Regions from separate parts of the Ureibacillus sp. FSL K6-2830 genome, predicted to be linked through region 1. Evidence: riboswitches for the same ligand, from Rfam matches in the RefSeq annotation. Region 1 holds a riboswitch; the other holds the start of a gene.
What was found. A riboswitch is a leader RNA that binds a small molecule or an ion and turns the genes downstream of it on or off. The one in region 1 is predicted to bind lysine.
Positions count from the first base shown of each region.

Region 2: another riboswitch for lysine. It lies ahead of NSU17_RS01090 (transporter substrate-binding domain-containing protein); the one in region 1 lies ahead of NSU17_RS14100 (aspartate kinase).

Region 1 covers NZ_JBBOQR010000001.1:2,847,102-2,853,057, reverse strand. Annotated here, with positions in the region: gene sdhB (succinate dehydrogenase iron-sulfur subunit) at 1-78, opposite strand, end outside; gene sdhA (succinate dehydrogenase flavoprotein subunit) at 81-1,841, opposite strand; gene NSU17_RS14110 (succinate dehydrogenase cytochrome b558 subunit) at 1,892-2,503, opposite strand; gene NSU17_RS14105 (YslB family protein) at 2,789-3,205, shown strand; gene NSU17_RS14100 (aspartate kinase) at 3,226-4,452, opposite strand; lysine riboswitch at 4,574-4,758, opposite strand; gene uvrC (excinuclease ABC subunit UvrC) at 4,795-5,956, opposite strand, start outside.
Region 2 covers NZ_JBBOQR010000001.1:212,199-218,154, reverse strand. Annotated here, with positions in the region: gene NSU17_RS01105 (HAMP domain-containing sensor histidine kinase) at 1-38, shown strand, start outside; gene NSU17_RS01100 (2-oxoglutarate dehydrogenase E1 component) at 237-3,041, shown strand; gene odhB (2-oxoglutarate dehydrogenase complex dihydrolipoyllysine-residue succinyltransferase) at 3,100-4,347, shown strand; lysine riboswitch at 4,482-4,659, shown strand; gene NSU17_RS01090 (transporter substrate-binding domain-containing protein) at 4,763-5,626, shown strand; gene NSU17_RS01085 (amino acid ABC transporter permease) at 5,758-5,956, shown strand, end outside.

The DNA of each region.
Region 1 (5,956 bases):
GCTTGCACCATTTGGATTATCTTGACGTAAAATTCTAAATCTTACTGTTTTTCCAGTTTCCACTTGTTGTGTAGTCACGATTAATTACCTCCTTTCGAAGAGTAGTCACGTTTACGAGGCGGAATTAATGAAACGTCTACTTCTTGGTAAGTAATAATTGGCTCACCTGTAGATGGATCAAATTTCGCCATAGTTGTTTTTAAGAAGTTTTCGTCGTCACGTTCTGGGAATTCTGGTTTATAGTGTGCACCACGTGACTCGTTACGTAATAACGCACCTTTTGTAATTACTCGTGCAAGATATAGCATGTTTTTCAATTGACGAGTAAAGTGTGCACCTTGGTTGCTCCATTTTTGAGTATCGTGGATGTTAATGTTTTCCCAACGCTCTAACATGTCACCAAGTGTGTCATATGTTTTTTGTAGGCGATCGTTGTAACGTACAACTGTTACGTTGTCAGTCATCATTTCGCCTAGTTCTTTGTGAAGTAAATATGCGTTTTCATTACCTTTGTCCATTTTTAGGATGTTATCCCATTTTTGTTGCTCTTGTTTTACATAAGAATCATATAAAGATTGTGGTAAATCTTCCGCATGTTTTGTTAAGCCTTGCATATATTTAACTGCGTTAGGTCCTGCAACCATACCACCATAAATCGCAGAAAGTAATGAGTTAGCACCTAAGCGGTTTGCACCGTGTTGTGAATAGTCACATTCACCAGCAGCAAACAGACCAGGAATTTCAGTCATTTGATCGTAGTCAACCCATAATCCACCCATTGAGTAGTGAACCGCTGGGAAGATCTTCATTGGTACTTTACGTGGATCGTCACCAACGAATTTTTCGTAGATTTCGATGATACCACCAAGTTTGATGTCTAATTCATGTGGATCTTTATGAGATAAGTCTAAATATACGATGTTTTCACCATTGATACCTAATTTTTGGTTTACGCATACGTCGAAGATTTCACGTGTCGCAATGTCACGTGGTACTAAGTTACCGTATGCAGGATATTTTTCTTCTAAGAAGTACCATGGTTTACCATCTTTATATGTCCAAATACGTCCACCCTCACCGCGAGCAGATTCACTCATTAAACGGTTTTTGTCATCGCCAGGAATTGCTGTTGGGTGAATTTGGATGAACTCACCATTTGCATATGAAGCACCTTGTTGATAAACAATTGATGCTGCAGAACCAGTATTGATTACAGAGTTTGTTGATTTACCGAAGATGATACCAGGACCACCTGTTGCCATAACTACAGCATCAGAGCGGAATGCTTTAATTTCTGATGTGCTTAAATCTTGTGCTACGATACCACGGCAAACTCCTTCGTCATCAAGAACGATTCCAAGGAATTCCCAGTGTTCGTATTTTGTAACTAAACCTTCTACTTCGTAACGACGAACTTGTTCGTCAAGCGCATATAATAATTGTTGACCTGTTGTCGCACCTGCAAATGCAGTACGGTGATGCAATGTACCACCGAAACGACGGAAGTCAAGTAGACCTTCTGGAGTACGGTTGAACATAACTCCCATACGGTCGAACATGTGAATGATACCAGGTGCTGCTTCACACATGGCTTTTACTGGTGGTTGGTTCGCTAAGAAGTCTCCACCATAAATTGTATCGTCAAAGTGGATCCACGGAGAATCCCCTTCACCTTTTGTATTTACTGCACCATTAATTCCACCTTGTGCACAAACTGAGTGTGAACGTTTAACAGGAACTAATGAGAATAGTTCTACTTCAGTACCCATTTCGGCTGCTTTCATCGTTGCCATTAGACCAGCTAAGCCGCCACCAACAACGATTAATTTCTTTTTGGCCATGATTATTTCTCACTCCTCTTTTCTAATTGGACGTTCTATCTATGCTTGTATCATACGAATGCTAGAATTGCAGATACACCGATAATGCTTAAGATGACGAAAAATGCCATTGTTATCCATGTAACTACTTTTTGAGAATGTGTTGATTGTGTGATACCCCAGCTTACGCAGAATGACCATAAACCGTTAGATAAATGCAATGTAGCGGAAAGGATACCCACAATGTAGAATCCTAACATCCATGGATTTGCAACGATTTTTTCCATCATTTCAAAATTTACTTCCGCACCAAATGCTTTTTGGATGCGAGTTTGGAACATGTGCCAAGCAATGAAGATTACTAGGAACACACCAGTAAGTCGTTGCAATAAGAACATCCAGTTACGGAATGTACTGAAGCGCTTATTGTTTGGTGTTGCTGTAAAGGCAATATAAATTCCATATAAACCGTGGAACAGAATAGGAATGTAGATAACAATCCACTCAATAAGTAATAATAGTGGACCTGGAATATAATCCATTACTCCTGTTGCACTGTTATATGTCTCTTCTCCCCCTGTTGCAGTAAAGTTTAGAGACAAGTGGAACACTAAAAATAGCCCTACAGGAATAACACCAAGTAAAGAATGTAGTCGGCGCCAGTAAAACTCATTTTTTGCCAAGACTGATACCCCCTTAAAATAAGTAGTCAATAAGTCGTCACAAATTGTAAACGCTTTATGCATTGACTGTTTTATTCATAATGGTACAATATTATGACAAGTTCATTGTACCCCCACGAACTATTACCGTCAAGGTTAGTTGTGCATATTTATTTTCCGAAATTTGTCTAATATTCGCTACAAAACCTTCTATTTTTTCTCTATTATGTTATTTTTCTCTATTTTAACTTTTTTCAAATTCTCTGTTGTTAAAAAAGAAAAATTCTAGAAAGAGGTTCTTATTATATGTCATTGTCGAAAGATTCGTTTCCTTTATTTGGATACGAACTGCTAAGAGATTATTTAGTGCCATCCATTTTAGGAAAGCATGAAAAAGATATTCTATATTGGGCAGGAAAAGATTTAGCTCGCAAATTTCCATGCACCGATATTCCTTTAATCATTTCCTTTTTTAAAGATGCCGGATGGGGTGATCTTACCCTTGAAAAAGAAATGAAAGACGGATTTGTGTTTAGTTTGACGAATGAACCGGAGTTGCTAAAGATTAATGAAAGAAATTTTCGCTTAGAAGCTGGCTTCATTGCCGAACAAATCCAAAACTTTAAAGGTGTTTTGACGGAATGCTATGAAGAGAAAAAAGAAAAACAACTAGAAGTAATTTTTACAGTAAAGATGGATTTAAAAGAAAAAATTGAACGCTAAGGGGCTTTATTCGCCCCTTTTTATACCCATTCCTCAGCAAGATTAAATTCATCATGCAGTGCATTTGCTGCACGAATCATATCATCTTGTGGCACAACGACAGATACTTTAATTTCAGATGTAGAAACCATTTTAACAGGGATATTTTCTTGACATAAGCGTGCGAACATGCGGCCTGCTACCCCTGGATTGGAAACCATGCCCGAACCCACGATTGACACTTTCGCTAAACCAACTTCAAAATCAGCAAATTGAAAACCTAACTCCTCTTTATGTTCTTCAAGCACTTTTACCGCATTTGTTAAATCCTCTTTTACAATTGAAAACGATATTGTCGGTTTTACTTCACTCATCACAGATTGTACAATAATATCTACGTTGACATGATGCTTTGCTAGGGTATTAAACAAGTTGGCAAGGGAAGATTTTTCTAGTATTTCATATCCAACAGTAAAGCGGATAATATCTGTTTCATAGGCGACACCACGAACAATTAAATTTCTCTCCATTTCAATCTCTCCCTTAATCAATGTACCTCGAAGATTTTTCGTACTCGAACGAACAACAATTGGTATATCAAATTTTTTTGCTAATTCGACTGCTCTCGGATGAACAATTTTCGAACCTAAATAAGATAATTCTAACATCTCATCATATGTAATATCTTTCAATTTACGAGCCTGTTGAACTACATTAGGATCTCCTGTATATACCCCGTCAAGATCCGTATAGATTTCCACGCGTTCTGCATCAATGCTTTTTGCAATCGCTACCGCTGTTGTATCAGTCCCTCCAGCACCGAGAAGGGTGATGTTGCCCTCATCATCAACACCTTGTCCGCCTGCGACTATGACTATTTCACCTTTTTTAAAATGCTCAATAATGACATTACCATCGATTTGATGTATGCGAGCATTTCCTACTGATTTTCTTGTTGTTTTCATGCCAAGTTGCCAGCCTGTAAGGGAAACAGCTCTAAAGCCTCTTTTTTGAATAGCAATGGAAAGCAAACTGCTTGCAATTTGATTATTGGTAGAATGGATTGCGTCTAACTCTCTTTCGGATGGTGCATCCGATAAAGAGTAAATAATTTTTTCCAAACCCTCATTTACAGGTGGAGAGGATGGAACGACTGCTACTACATTGCGTCCAAACTTCTTCTCTTCGATGAGTCTTTTTGCTATTTCTCCAATGTTTTCAGATGATGATAGATTCCATTCATCCAACTTCACTACAATATTAATCATCGCTACACTCCCCTTATTTTCATAAGCCATGAAATGAAGTTTCCGAATCTTATATAATTAAAGAAAAAAGCAACTCTTCACAAAGGATGGTGAAAAGCTGCCTCAATTTTCAGAAAACACTTTATGAGATAGCTCTCCAGAACCATTTAGATTCTGACAATCTTGCATTTCTTCAATGCAAAACCAGCCAGTAAACTGGAACAAGCAAATTTACCGCTTCGGCAATCTCCCCTTTCCCTAACCTTCTTCAGACTTGTTCCTCTCCTCCAGTTAGGTACTCATGAATCTCGCACCTCTATCTATATCTAAACTTATTTACTTTTAAAATACATTATCATACAGTTATTCCTTTGGCAATGTGTCATTATGGAAATACTGATAGATTGTTTCTGCAACCACTTTTGGCATTTTCGCTTCCATTAATTCTTCCACAGAAGCCTGTTTGATTTTTTTCACTGAACCAAAATGACTCAGTAATTGTTTCTTACGTTTTGGACCGATTCCTTCAATTTCATCAAGGACAGAGCGTAAAGCGTTCGTTTGATGTTGTTGCCGCAAAAATGTAATAGCGAAGCGATGGACTTCATCTTGTATTCGCTGAAGCAAGTAAAAAGCATCACTTGTTTTTTTCAGCGGGATCGACACAGGTGGTTCCCCGTATAATAGTTCAGATGTTCGATGCTTCTCATCTTTTGCTAGTCCTGCAATGGGAATTGATAATCCAAGCTCATCTTCCAACACTTCTCGTGCAACTTCAATTTGCCCTTTACCACCGTCAACAATAATTAGATCAGGAAGCGGCAATTGTTCTTTTAATACACGGGTATAGCGCCTGCGAATCACCTCTTGCATCGCTCCATAGTCGTCATGTTTCGCCGTATTTTTTAATTTATATTTGCGATATTCTTTTTTTGCCGGCTTTCCATTAATAAATACGACCATTGCGCTAACAGGATCTGCTCCATGCATGTGGCTGTTATCAAAGGCTTCAATTCTATAAGGCGTTTCAATATTTAGAGCCTCACCTAATTGTTGACAAGCGCCAATTGTCCTCTCTTCCTGGCGTTCAATTAATTGGAATTTCTCTTCGATTGCAAGCATTGCATTTTTCTTTGCTAAATCCACCAGTTCTTTTTTTGTGCCACGTTTTGGCACTAATACTCTTATATTTAATAATTTTTCTAAAATGCTTTTATCAATTGTTTCTGGGACCAATATTTCTTTTGGCTTTAAATGTTCTGTATCATAGAAACGCCCTACAAAAGTTAAAAATTCCTCTTCCGGATCACGGTAAATAGGGAATACAGAAACATCTCTTTCAATTAATTTTCCTTGTCGAACGAAAAAGACTTGAACACACATCCACCCTTTTTCAACTGCATATCCAAATACGTCCCGATTCGTTTGGTCTCCTGAAACGATTTTTTGCTTTTCCATAACCGTTTCGATATATTGAATTTGATCTCGATATTCTTTTGCTCTTTCAAATTCAAGCTTTTCCGCA
Region 2 (5,956 bases), 2.6 Mb from region 1:
GAAAGGGCACAATTTTTACATTACGTTTACCTACTTAACACATTTTTTTAATTCCATTCAAAAAATTTCATCTAAATTTGTGAAAAATAGTTGTATTTTTTATGAAGAGTAGTAAGATTGAAATGGAAAAAAGGTTCTTCTCAAATTGTTATATAAATTTATATTAATAGAAGAATGATTTTTATACTTTCTATTTAAAATGTAATTGCTATTAGCAAAATTTGGAGGTTTTTCTCATGTCGAACAATGTAATTACAACTGGATCTCCTTGGTCAGTATTCTCTGGTCCGAACTTAGGGTATGTAATGGAACAATATGAACTGTTCTTACAAAACCCTGACGAAGTTGATTCGGAATTAGCTTCATTATTCCAACAATTTGGTGCTCCAGTACTAGAAGAAACTTCAAGTGGTGCGCAAATGGCTCAAACAGGAGATTTTAATAAAGTATTGGCAGCTGTAAAATTAGCAGATGCAATACGAGCTTTTGGGCATTATGGAGCGGACGTATACCCACTGAAAGACCGTCCATTAGATTTTTCAAAAATTGAGCCACAAGCATACGGATTAACAGATGCAGATTTAGCTGAATTACCTGCTTCACTATTCTTAAATAATGTCCCTGCAAACGTTTCCAACGGTAAACAAGCGATTGATTATTTACGTTCACTTTACACTGAAAAAATTGGATTCGAATATGCACATGTAGAAGATCAATCCGAAAGAAATTGGATTCAATCAAAAATTGAATCAGGATTCTTCAAACAAAAACTATCTGCAGATGAGAAAAAAGCCGTATTAGAAAAACTTACTCGCGTTGAAAACTTTGAAAAATTCATTCATAAAACATTCGTTGGTCAAAAAAGATTCTCTATTGAAGGTTTAGATACATTAGTAGTTTTAATTGATGAAATCGTAAAATCCGCAGAAAAAGATCAAATGAAATTTTTACAAATCGGTATGGCACACCGCGGACGTTTAAATGTATTAACACATATCGTAAACAAGCCATACGCTATGATGTTTGCAGATTTCGCACACGTTCCAAACGATTACTTCTTCCCTGAAGATGGTTCAATTGAAATTGCAAAAGGTTGGACTGGCGATGTGAAATATCACATGGGTGCAACTTATCACAAACCATCTGGATTAACGGTAAAACTTGCATACAACCCTTCACACTTAGAAGTAGTTAGTCCTGTTGTAACTGGTTCAACGAGAGCAGCTCAAGAAGATACATCTAATCCTGGAGAACCAGTGCAAGATACATCAAAAGCACTAGCTGTTCTTGTTCATGGAGATGCAGCATTTAGCGGTGAAGGAATCGTACAAGAAACATTTAACTATGCTGGAACAAAAGGATTCTCTACTGGCGGTTCTATCCACATTATCTCCAATAACATGATTGGATTTACAACAGAATATTACGATTCTCGTTCAACACACTATTCATCAGATGTAGCAAAAGGATACGGTATTCCTGTAGTGCACGTGAATGCAGATGATCCTGAAGCAGTTATTCAAGTAGCAAAATTTGCTTTTGAATATCGTCAAATGTTCGGTAAAGATATTTTAATTGACTTAATTGGTTACCGCAGATTTGGACACAATGAAACTGATGATCCGACTGTAACAAATCCAAAAACATACTTAATTGTTGATAAACATCCTACAGTTCGTGAACTTTATGGTGAACGAGTTGTAAATGAAGGTATTGTAACAAAAGAATTCGTAGAACAGTTAAACCAAGAAATTTATGGCGAAATGCAAAAAAGTTACGATCATGTTAAAGCAGTAGGCGAAGAAAAGGGTCATCATCTCGAAGTGGAAATTCCTGAAGAGGTGAAACAACCTTATCCACAATTAGAAACAGGTGTTTCTGCTGAGGAATTAAAACAAATTAACGAAGAATTGTTAGCATGGCCTGAAAACTTTGAGCCTCAAAACAAATTGGCAAGAATTCTAAAAAGACGTGTTGAAGCGCTAGAAACAGGTAAAATTGACTGGGGTCATGCAGAAACATTAGCGTTTGCATCAATTTTACGTGAAGGAAACCCAATTCGTCTGACTGGGCAAGATGCTCAACGTGGTACTTTCTCGCAACGTCATTTAGTACTACATGATAAAAATAACGGTTCTGAATGGACGCCATTACACAATATTTCAGGAGCTAAAGCTTCCTTTAGTGTATTCAATTCTCCATTAACAGAAGCGGCAATCGTAGGTTATGAATATGGTTATAACCTGGAAAATGAGAAAGCATTAACAATTTGGGAAGCACAATTCGGGGACTTCGCAAATATGGCTCAAGTAATGTTTGATAACTTCATTACAGCTGCTCGTTCTAAATGGGGTCTTAAATCTGGATTAGTTCTTTTATTACCAAATGGTATGGAAGGACAGGGGCCAGAACACTCTGCAGCACGCATTGAACGTTACTTGCAATTATGTGCTGAAAATAACTGGATTGTTGCAAACTGTTCAAATGCCGGAAACTACTTCCACTTATTACGTCGACAAGCGAAAATGCTTGGAACTGAAGGAGTGCGTCCATTAGTAGTTGCAACACCAAAATCATTATTGCGTCATCCATTAGCTGCAGCTACATTAGAGCAATTATCTGAAGGAAAATTCGAGGAAGTCATTGAACAACCAGGACTCGGACAAAATCCTAAAAAAGTGGAACGCATTATTTTAGCTTCTGGTAAAGTGACAATTGACTTAGCAGAAGCAATTAAAGACGGTGAAGGATTCGAAAAACTTCACATCCTTCGCATTGAACAATTATATCCATTCCCAATGGAAAAACTTTCTGAAATCATTGCGAGATACCCTAACGCGAAAGAAATTGTTTGGGTACAAGAGGAACCTAGAAACCAAGGTCCTTGGAAATTTGCCTTAGAATACTTACTTGAATTAGCTGAAGGCAAAAAAGTACGTTATGTTGGACGTCCAGAAATGTCTTCTACTTCAGAAGGTGACATGGACTCACATAAAGTTGCTCAAGCTAAAGTAATTAACGACGCTTTAGCAGATTTGTAATCTTGCATAATTTACGTTAAGATTTAACAGTGTTGAGAATTAAAGGAGGATATAAAAAGTGGCTGAAATTAAAGTCCCTGAATTAGCAGAATCGATTACGGAAGGTACAATTGCACAATGGGTGAAAAAAGTTGGAGATCGCGTTGAGAAAGGCGAATTCATTGTTGAATTAGAAACAGATAAAGTAAATGCAGAAATTATTTCTGAAGAAGCAGGAGTATTAACTCAAATTTTAGCTGAAGAAGGCGATACAGTATTAGTTGGCCAAACAATTGCGATCGTTGAGCCTGTTGAAGGTGGAGCTGAACCTACTCCAGCACCTCAAGCAGAACCTGCAAAAGAAGCGGTTAAAGAGGAACAACCACAAGCTCCTCAAGCACAACCAGCACAAGCTGCACCGGTTGTTGAGGAAACATCTAATGAGCGCGTAGTAGCTTCACCAGCTGCACGTAAACTTGCTCGTGAAAAAGGCATTGATTTAGCAGCAATTTCACCAGTAGACCCACAAGGCCGAGTTCGTGTACAAGATGTTGCTGCTCATGCTGCTAAACCAGCACAACCAGTGCAAGCAGCACAACCTGTAGCACCTGCTGTAACTGTAGATGAATCTCGCGTTACAGTTGAAAGAATGAGCCGTCGACGTCAAACAATTGCAAAACGTCTTCTTGAAGTTAAACAAAATACGGCAATGTTAACAACATTCAACGAAATTGACATGACAAATGTGATGGAACTTCGCAAACGCAAACAAGAACAATTTGTGAATGAGAATGGTATAAAACTTGGATTCATGTCATTCTTCACAAAAGCAGTAGTTGCTGCATTGAAAAAATATCCTTATGTAAATGCACAAATTGTTGGCGATGAAATTCATAAATTTAACATTTATGATATCGGTATTGCGGTATCTACAGAAGAAGGTTTAGTAGTTCCAGTTGTACGTGATGCAGATCGCAAAAACTTCGCTGAAATTGAAAGAGAAATTGCAGAACTTGCTCAAAAAGCACGTGAAAAGAAATTAGCAATTTCTGATTTACAAGGCGGAACATTTACAATTACAAATGGCGGTATCTTTGGTTCATTAGCTTCAACACCAATTATCAATGGTACGCAAGCAGGTATCCTTGGTATGCACTCAATTGTAAACCGTCCAGTAGCTGTAAACGGCCAAGTTGAAATTCGTCCAATGATGTATGTGGCACTTTCATACGATCATCGAATCATTGATGGTAAAGATTCAGTTGGATTCTTAAAAACAGTTAAAGAATTAATCGAAAATCCTGAAGATTTACTTCTAAATTCATAAGAAAATGTATAATATACTCCCCAACTATTTTTGGGGAGTATATTTGGTACTATTAAACTTTTCCTATTTGTTATTGACAAGTAAACACCATTTAGGTTATGCTTCTCTTAACAATTGAATATTCTAGCCTCACTTGGTAGGGTAGAGGCGCGGTATTTATTAGTTTCTCATGGAGCTTGAGCGAGTGAAGAAGTGGGAAAGAAGGAAATATCGCCGAAGTGTAGTTATTTGCTCAGATAACTATGCTGGGGTTACAGTGAATAACTGTAACACTGTCTTACATGTTTATATGTAAGGTGTGCTATTCCAAAGTGGAACTAGAGGTATTAGTCTAACAAATTGATGCGACCTTAAGTTCTTCTTAGGTCGCTTTTTATTTGTGAAGCTAAGCGAAACAGAGACAGGGGGAATTAAGATGAAAAAGAAATTATTGCTACTTTTCATAACCATGATGACGGTTCTCGTTCTTGCAGCATGTGGTTCAGGAAACAAAGAATCAACAGGTGGAGAATCACAAAAAGATTCAGAATCTTCATCCGAGTCAAAAAGTGTATTAAGAGTAGGTATGGAAGCTGCTTATGCACCATTTAACTGGTCTCAAAAAGATGACTCAAATGGAGCAGTTCCTATTGCAGATTCTAAAGAGTTTGCAAACGGTTACGATGTTCAAATCGCAAAACGTATTGCTGAAGGATTAGGGATGGAGCTTCAAATTGTAAAAACTGACTGGGATGGTTTAATTCCATCATTACAATCTGGTGCAATTGATGCAGTTATTGCGGGTATGTCACCTACTCCTGAACGCATGGAAGTAATCGATTTTACAGACAACTATTATACGAGTGATTTCGTAATTGTTGTGAAAAAAGATGGTCCATATGCAAATGCAAAATCGATTCATGATTTTGAAGGGGCTAAAGTAACAGCACAACAAGGTACTACTCACTACAAAGTAATCGATCAAATGACTGGCGTTAATAAACAAGTACCAGCTACAGATTTTGGCCAAATGCGAATCCAATTATCTTCTGGTGCAATTGATGCTTATATTTCAGAACGTCCAGAAGGGATGTCTGCTGAGGCAGCAATTGAAGGATTTACTTACATTGTTCCAGAAGACGGATTTGAGGCTGATGAATCTGATACAGCAATCGCTGTTGGCTTGAAAAAAGGTTCGGACTTAAAAGATAAAATTAACGAAATTTTAGCTGGTATTACGGAAGATGAACGTCATCAAATCATGGAAGAAGCTATTAAAAATCAACCATCACAACAATAGTGTGGTGAAAGGTTGTCTTGAGATTCTCTATAAGACAACCTTTTTCCATTTTCCTTCCCTGTAAAGTTATTTACTGTGCTTAACTTTAATTCTTCTAAGTGCGAACAAAAAAACAATAAGGGGATTTCTTTATGTCTTTCTTAGAAACAGTTTGGAATATTTTTCAGAATAACTGGGATTTGTTTTTGCGAGGAGCATGGATTGCATTAATTCTTGCGATATTAGGTACGATTTTTGGTGCGATTATCGGATTTTTCATCGGGGTTATGCACACGATTCCATTGCAAAAAAAATCCTTTAAAACATATGCATTAAAAACTATTAATTTTA